3 regions of the Bacillus sp. Brlt_9 genome follow, and region 2 is predicted to be linked to each of the others. Evidence: riboswitches for the same ligand, from Rfam matches in the RefSeq annotation. Region 2 holds a riboswitch; each other region holds the start of a gene.
What was found. Region 2 has a riboswitch for thiamine pyrophosphate ahead of tenA (thiaminase II). Riboswitches for the same ligand answer to the same signal wherever they lie in the genome.

Region 1 (2,278 bases), on a different contig from region 2:
TGTGATGGTAGTCATTTGGAGCCAAAGTTTCTTTAAAGCGTTATTTGCTCCAGGTGGCGCACTAGAGAGCCTCGTGTTTAAGTTTGAAATTCCAGGCTTACACAATTTAGTAATGAAAGCAGAACCAATTGTAAATAAACCGACGCCTTACGAGGCAATTTTGAAATTTGATGTATTATCAGCAACAGGAACAGCAATCTTAATTGCTTGTATTATTTCTATCTTTATTTTGAAAATGAGTGCAAAAGATGCAGTAGCGACATTTAAAGAAACGTTAAATGAGCTTAAAATGCCAATTCTATCTATCGGATTCGTATTAGGATTTGCATTTATCGCAAACTATTCTGGTTTATCTTCTACACTAGCGTTAGCGCTTGCTGGAACTGGCGGACTATTCCCGTTCTTCTCACCATTCTTAGGCTGGATCGGGGTATTCTTAACAGGATCTGATACGTCAGCGAATGCACTGTTCTCGAATTTGCAAGCAATTACAGCGCAGCAAGTCGGTGTATCTGAAGTACTTCTCGTTGCAGCAAATACAACGGGCGGTGTAACAGGGAAAATGATTTCTCCGCAATCGATTGCGATTGCTTGTGCGGCAGTTGGACTTGCTGGAAAAGAATCAGATTTATTCCGCTTTACAGTGAAGCATAGTCTATTCTTCGTAATTATTGTTGGTATTATGACGTATGTACAGGCATATTATTTAACGTGGATGATTCCGTAAAGAGAAAAAGAAATAAACTTTTCATTTTTCAGATTATCGTGTATGATGGGAAAGTATTGAAAATTAAATCAGTGATAAACTAGGGGTGCCTAACGTATGCGTAGGCTGAGAGAGAAGCGCGTGATCTTCTTAACCCTTTGGACCTGATCTGGCTCGTACCAGCGTAGGGAAGTTAACGGCTTTACATAATGATGTCTTTTATGAGCCAGGTCCTTATTTTTTTATGGACCTGGCTCTTTTTATTTTGGCATGCGCTGGCCATATCTCGTCCTTGTCACGAACAGGGGAGGCAACAAAGTTTATGAAACAATCTGTTTCAGCTGAGCAAATTGAATTGAAATCGAGTTTACCAGGGAGTAAGAAAGTGTATGTGGATGGACCGCGCGCGGGTATGAAAGTGCCGATGCGTGAGATTGAACAAAGTGAAACGAACGGTATTCCGAATCCACCAATTCGTGTATATGATACGAGCGGTCCTTATACAGATCCGGCGTATAAAGTGGAGCTGGAAAAGGGGTTGCAGGCGCCGCGCCACTCTTGGATCATAGAGCGCGAGGATGTAGAAGCATACGAAGGGCGCGAAGTAAAACCAGAGGATGATGGTGTGAAGGTGGCTTCGAAACATACACCTGTTTTTCCGCAAATGGATCGCCAGCCGCTTAGAGCGAAGCAAGGTGCAAATGTTACGCAAATGCATTATGCGCGTAATGGCATTATTACGTCTGAGATGGAATACGTTGCGATTCGTGAAGGAGTAGAGCCTGAGTTTGTTCGTAAGGAAATTGCAGAAGGCCGTGCTATTTTACCAGCGAATATTAATCATCCGGAAGCAGAACCGATGATTATCGGGCGTAATTTCCACGTGAAGGTAAATGCAAATATCGGAAACTCTGCTGTATCTTCTTCTATTGCAGAAGAAGTAGAGAAGATGACGTGGGCAACGCGCTGGGGTGCAGATACGATTATGGATTTATCTACAGGTAAAAACATTCATACGACGCGTGAGTGGATTATTCGTAATGCGCCTGTACCAGTTGGAACTGTACCGATTTATCAAGCGCTTGAAAAGGTAAATGGAATTGCAGAAGATTTAACGTGGGAAGTGTATCGTGATACGTTAATTGAGCAAGCGGAGCAAGGCGTGGATTACTTTACGATTCATGCTGGTGTATTACTTCATTACATTCCAATTACTGCAAAGCGTACGACAGGTATCGTTTCGCGTGGTGGTTCGATTATGGCGCAGTGGTGTTTATTCCACCATAAAGAAAACTTCCTATATACTCATTTTGAAGAGATTTGTGAAATTATGAAGCAGTACGATGTTTCGTTCTCTCTTGGAGATGGATTACGTCCAGGATCGATTGCAGATGCAAATGACGAAGCACAATTCTCTGAGCTTGAAACACTTGGTGAATTAACGAAAATTGCTTGGAAACATGATGTGCAAGTGATGATTGAAGGACCTGGACATGTACCAATGCACTTAATTAAAGAGAATATGGAAAAAGAACTTGATATTTGTCAGGGCGCGCCGTTCTATACACTTGG
Region 2 (2,278 bases):
GACGAATTAATTTCAATGCTGGAAACTGTGTTCGAATGGGATTCTGAAGTTGTAATAGAGAAGTATATAAAAGGTGACGAGATTACATGTTCCATTTTTGATGGAAAACAGTTACCTATCATTTCAATTCGACATGCAGCTGAATTCTTTGATTACAATGCGAAATATGATGATGCTGGTACAATTGAAGAAGTTATCGAACTTCCAGCTGAATTGAAGGAACGTGTAAACAAAGCGTCATTGGCTTGTTATAAAGCATTGAAATGCAGCGTTTATGCAAGAGTTGATATGATGGTGAAGGACGGTATTCCATATGTAATGGAGATTAATACATTACCAGGGATGACACAAGCAAGTTTACTACCGAAAAGTGCAGATGCAGCTGGTATTCATTATAGTAAACTATTAGATATGATTATTGAAACTTCATTGAGAGTACGAAAAGAAGAAGGATTTTAAGTAGCAGTGTCATGAATACTTTTGACAGTAACATGAAGTATGTTATGATGAATACAATACGAAAATTAAATATTTATCCACTAGGGGGGCCTATTATTGGCTGAGATCAAATGGGAATTTGAGACTCTTAGTACCTGATCTGGTTAATGCCAGCGTAGGGAAGTGGGAAAGACATTGCTATTTCATGAATAAACACTGTCAATTTCACTTTCTTTACGTCTGTAAAGAAAGTTTTTTTATTTTTAAAGCGGTTAATAACTGTGGATAAATACTTATATTAAATAAATTACTTGGAGGGGATTTATATGACTTTTTCACAATCATTACGTAAAGAAGTAGATTCAATTTGGGAAGCTAGTTTTCATCATCCTTTTGTAAAAAAACTTGGTGAAGGGACGTTAGATTTAGCTAGTTTTCGCTATTACGTGCTTCAAGATTCATATTATTTGAGTCATTTTGCTAGAGTACAAACTTTAGGAGCTGCAAAAGCACAGGAATTAGAAACGACAGCTCGTATGGCACACCATGCTCAAAATACATATGAAGCAGAATTATCTTTACATGAGAATTTTGCGAAGAAACTAGGGATTACACAAGAAGAAAAAGATAATTTTATTCCTGCTCCAACTGCATACGCATATACTTCACATATGTATCGCGCTGCGTATGAAGGACATTTAGGTGATATCATTGCAGCCATTTTACCTTGCTATTGGTTGTATTATGAAATTGGAGAGCGTTTAAAAGAGTGTCAGCCAGAAGAGCCAATTTATAATGAATGGATTTCTGCTTACGGATCTGATTGGTTCCGTACATTAGTTGAAGAGCAAATTACACGATTAGATACTATCGCTGAAAAGGTGACAGAGTCTGACCGTAAGCGAATGAAGCAGCATTTTATTATTAGTAGTCAATATGAATATTCATTTTGGGAAATGGCTTATACTCTAGAAAAGTGGCCAGTGAATACAGACATAAAAGATGTAATTGGATAATGAGTAGAGGTATTGCTATTCACAGGTATGAATAATACTTAAATATATGATTTCATAAAAGAAGTATTACAAAAAGACGCATCGATCTAAGTGCGTCTTTTTTCAATTTATAAAAATGAGCCCATGGAAAAAATAACCTAAAAATAAGTGTATGAACAAGGTGCATCATCTAGTGATAGGTCATATTTTGTAGGTGTACGTATTGAACTTAGTTTATAGCGCTATTTCTACTTAGATTTAACGAACAGAAATATAGGAAAGCATTGAAAAGGTTGAAGTTTATAAACGGAGGTCATGAAAATGAATAAGTTTCAACAAGAACTACAAGCATTAAGCCTTAATGATTACCAGCCTGGAAATATCGTGTATTGGGACCAACAAAACCAATATCCATATTACTATATTGAAGATGCTGTTCGTCGCTGTGGAGGTTGTGGAGGTCGTTGTGGAGGTTGTGGAGGTCGTTGTGGAGGTTGTGCAGGTCGCTGTGGTGGATTCCGTTGTATTGGTTGCTTCGGCTGTTTTGGTTGTGGCGGCTGCGGAGGTTGTGGTGGCTGTGGTAGTTGTTCAAATTGTTTTAGCGGTTTTAATGGTACTACTGATACAACTGGTACTATTGTAACATATGAATATTGATAAGAGAAAAAAGGAATCCATTAGTGAAGCATTATATAATTTTTATCAAAGAATTTAATCAAAACACATGTAGCATTCAAGTGAAAGAATGATATTTAGATTTTTAGTTGTAAATCAAGATAAAATCGAAAAAGCAATGACTAGATTTAAAACCTAATCATTGCTTTTTTATATTTTTACCATCAAAT
Region 3 (2,278 bases), on a different contig from region 2:
ATAAATAAAATTGTTTTTTTCCACTCTTTCCATTGTTCAAACAACCATTCTTGCAAAGATGTCTTCGTTAAAGCATCCAGCGCGCTAAATGGTTCATCTAACAACAATATCTCCCCGCCTGTTAATAAAGTTCGAATAAAGGATACACGTTGCCTCATACCACCAGATAAATCTTTCGGATACTTTGTCTCATACCCTTGTAAGCCAAATTTATGTAGCAGTTCCTTTGCCTTTATTTGTGCTTCTTTCTTCTGTACACCTTGGCACTCTAGCGGCAGAGCAGCATTCTCAATAATCGTTCTCCACGGCAAGAGCATATCTTTTTGAGGCATATACCCTACAGGATGGCTCTTTGTTTCTGTCAGCTCTATCTGCCCAGTACTTGCTTCTTCTAAACCTGTAATAAGGCGAAATAGAGTACTTTTCCCGCATCCACTCGGTCCAATAATACTTACAAACTCTTTATCTTGTATAGAAGCATTTAATTCATTGATGATTGGTTTCTCATCATAATGAAAAGAAACATTATGAAACTGTAGTATGTTCTTGCTCCTCAAATCCCCACATCTCCTTACGGTAGGACATATCCCAGAATAAATATTCAAATCGACTGGAATATAGGAAAATCTCCTCTAATCGATCTAGCTCTTTGTCAGATTTTCCAACTGCCATTTCATTTAATAAATCTATTAACCAAATACAAAGGTTACCGTATTCTTCAGAACTATATCCTTGAATCCACTCACCAAAGAACTCATGATCTCTTGCTCCAGGAATATCATTTAAACGCTTTCCAATTTCCCAGTAGCTCCACATACACGGAAGAAGTGCTGCTATTAATTCTGCAAGTGTGCCATTTTGAGATACAGACATCATGTAATTTGTATAAGCTAAATTCTTAGCAGATGGCTTTGCAGACTCTATCTCCTCTATAGAAATTCCAAGTCTTTTTGCATATTGTTTATGGATTGTCATTTCTCCATTTAATATGCCATCAATTTGTTCAGCAAATTTCCCCATTACTTGTGGATTCGTTGCTTTTACAACACCAATCGCATATAGCTTTGCATAATCTAACAAATATAAATAATCTTGAATAATGTAATACTGAAACTTATCTTTTTCTAACGTGCCATCCCCCATACCTACTACAAACGGATGATTATGACTCATCTCCCAAACTGGTTGTACAGTTTCTAATAATCTATCGCAAAATTTCATTTCCCTATCCCCTTCCAGTATGTGTATATAAATAAAAAACCACTTCTAAATAAGAAGTGGTTACAGCAAATAAAATTATAATTTATTCGTTGCTCCACTTCCCTTCGCTAGTATTACCTAGATCAGGTGTTATAAGGGTTAAGGATTATTCCTCTCTCAGCACAACAAGCACCCCTAGTGGTTTCAATATGAAATTTTCAAACAAAAAATCCCCGTTTCTATACGCAAAGAAACGGGGACTTAATATTATTGTCCGAATTGCTTCCCTACGCTAGCATAATCTAGATCAGGTAATGAAAAGGATCAAAGGCTTACGGCCTACTCTCAGCTGGCAACACCAGCTCTCCTAGCAAACTATGAAATTATCACTGTCAGTATAACATCGTAATAAGACATCATCAACTGTTTTAATTTTCTCAATTGTCAACAAAATAAAGAAACTATATAATACTTATATTCTATCTTAGAAATTATTATCCTAATTAATTGGATAATAAGGAATCATTATCCTCAAAAAATTTATTTTTATATTGATTTCATATTACATTTATGTGAATACACCCACTATATTATATCTTTATACTATAATAAAATTACAACTATACAACTAGAGGAGGTCTCTATTATATGAATATGAAAGCCACTGCTTTAACAGCAACTACTGTCGCAATTGCCTCTTTACTTCCTTCTATGGGAGAAACAAATGTACAAACAGCCAACGCTGAACAATTATCTAGTGTGAAAACTGGATATGTCAAAGTCGATCAAGTAACCTTACATACAAAAGATAACGCAAATAGCTCTTCAATTGATACAATTCGCTTTAATACGAAAGTGAACATACTTGAAACAACTAATGGCTGGTATAAAGTATCTGTTAATAATAAAGTAGGTTACGTACAAAAAGATGCTATTCTACTAAAAAACAAACTTCAATCTAATAATCAATACATCGTTAATGCCAATGCATTAAACGTTCGTTCTGAACCTAATTTAGAATCTTCAATTTTAGATGTATTACCAAATGGGAAATTCGTTACCATTCAAGAAGAACAAG

Region 1: linked by a shared signal. The riboswitch ahead of thiC (phosphomethylpyrimidine synthase ThiC) and the one ahead of tenA (thiaminase II) in region 2 are both predicted to bind thiamine pyrophosphate.
Region 3: linked by a shared signal. The riboswitch ahead of tenA (thiaminase II) and the one ahead of tenA (thiaminase II) in region 2 are both predicted to bind thiamine pyrophosphate.

What each region holds. Positions count from the first base shown of each region.
Region 1 is NZ_JAYJLO010000007.1:82,538-84,815, forward strand. Features, by position in the region: gene lldP (L-lactate permease) at 1-727, shown strand, start outside; TPP riboswitch at 799-914, shown strand; gene thiC (phosphomethylpyrimidine synthase ThiC) at 1,029-2,278, shown strand, end outside.
Region 2 is NZ_JAYJLO010000005.1:336,851-339,128, reverse strand. Features, by position in the region: gene ddlB (D-alanine--D-alanine ligase) at 1-459, shown strand, start outside; TPP riboswitch at 532-637, shown strand; gene tenA (thiaminase II) at 765-1,454, shown strand; gene VF726_RS21750 (heterocycloanthracin/sonorensin family bacteriocin) at 1,749-2,090, shown strand.
Region 3 is NZ_JAYJLO010000012.1:72,076-74,353, forward strand. Features, by position in the region: gene VF726_RS28275 (ABC transporter ATP-binding protein) at 1-557, opposite strand, end outside; gene tenA (thiaminase II) at 526-1,221, opposite strand; TPP riboswitch at 1,304-1,407, opposite strand; TPP riboswitch at 1,468-1,579, opposite strand; gene VF726_RS28285 (SH3 domain-containing protein) at 1,849-2,278, shown strand, end outside.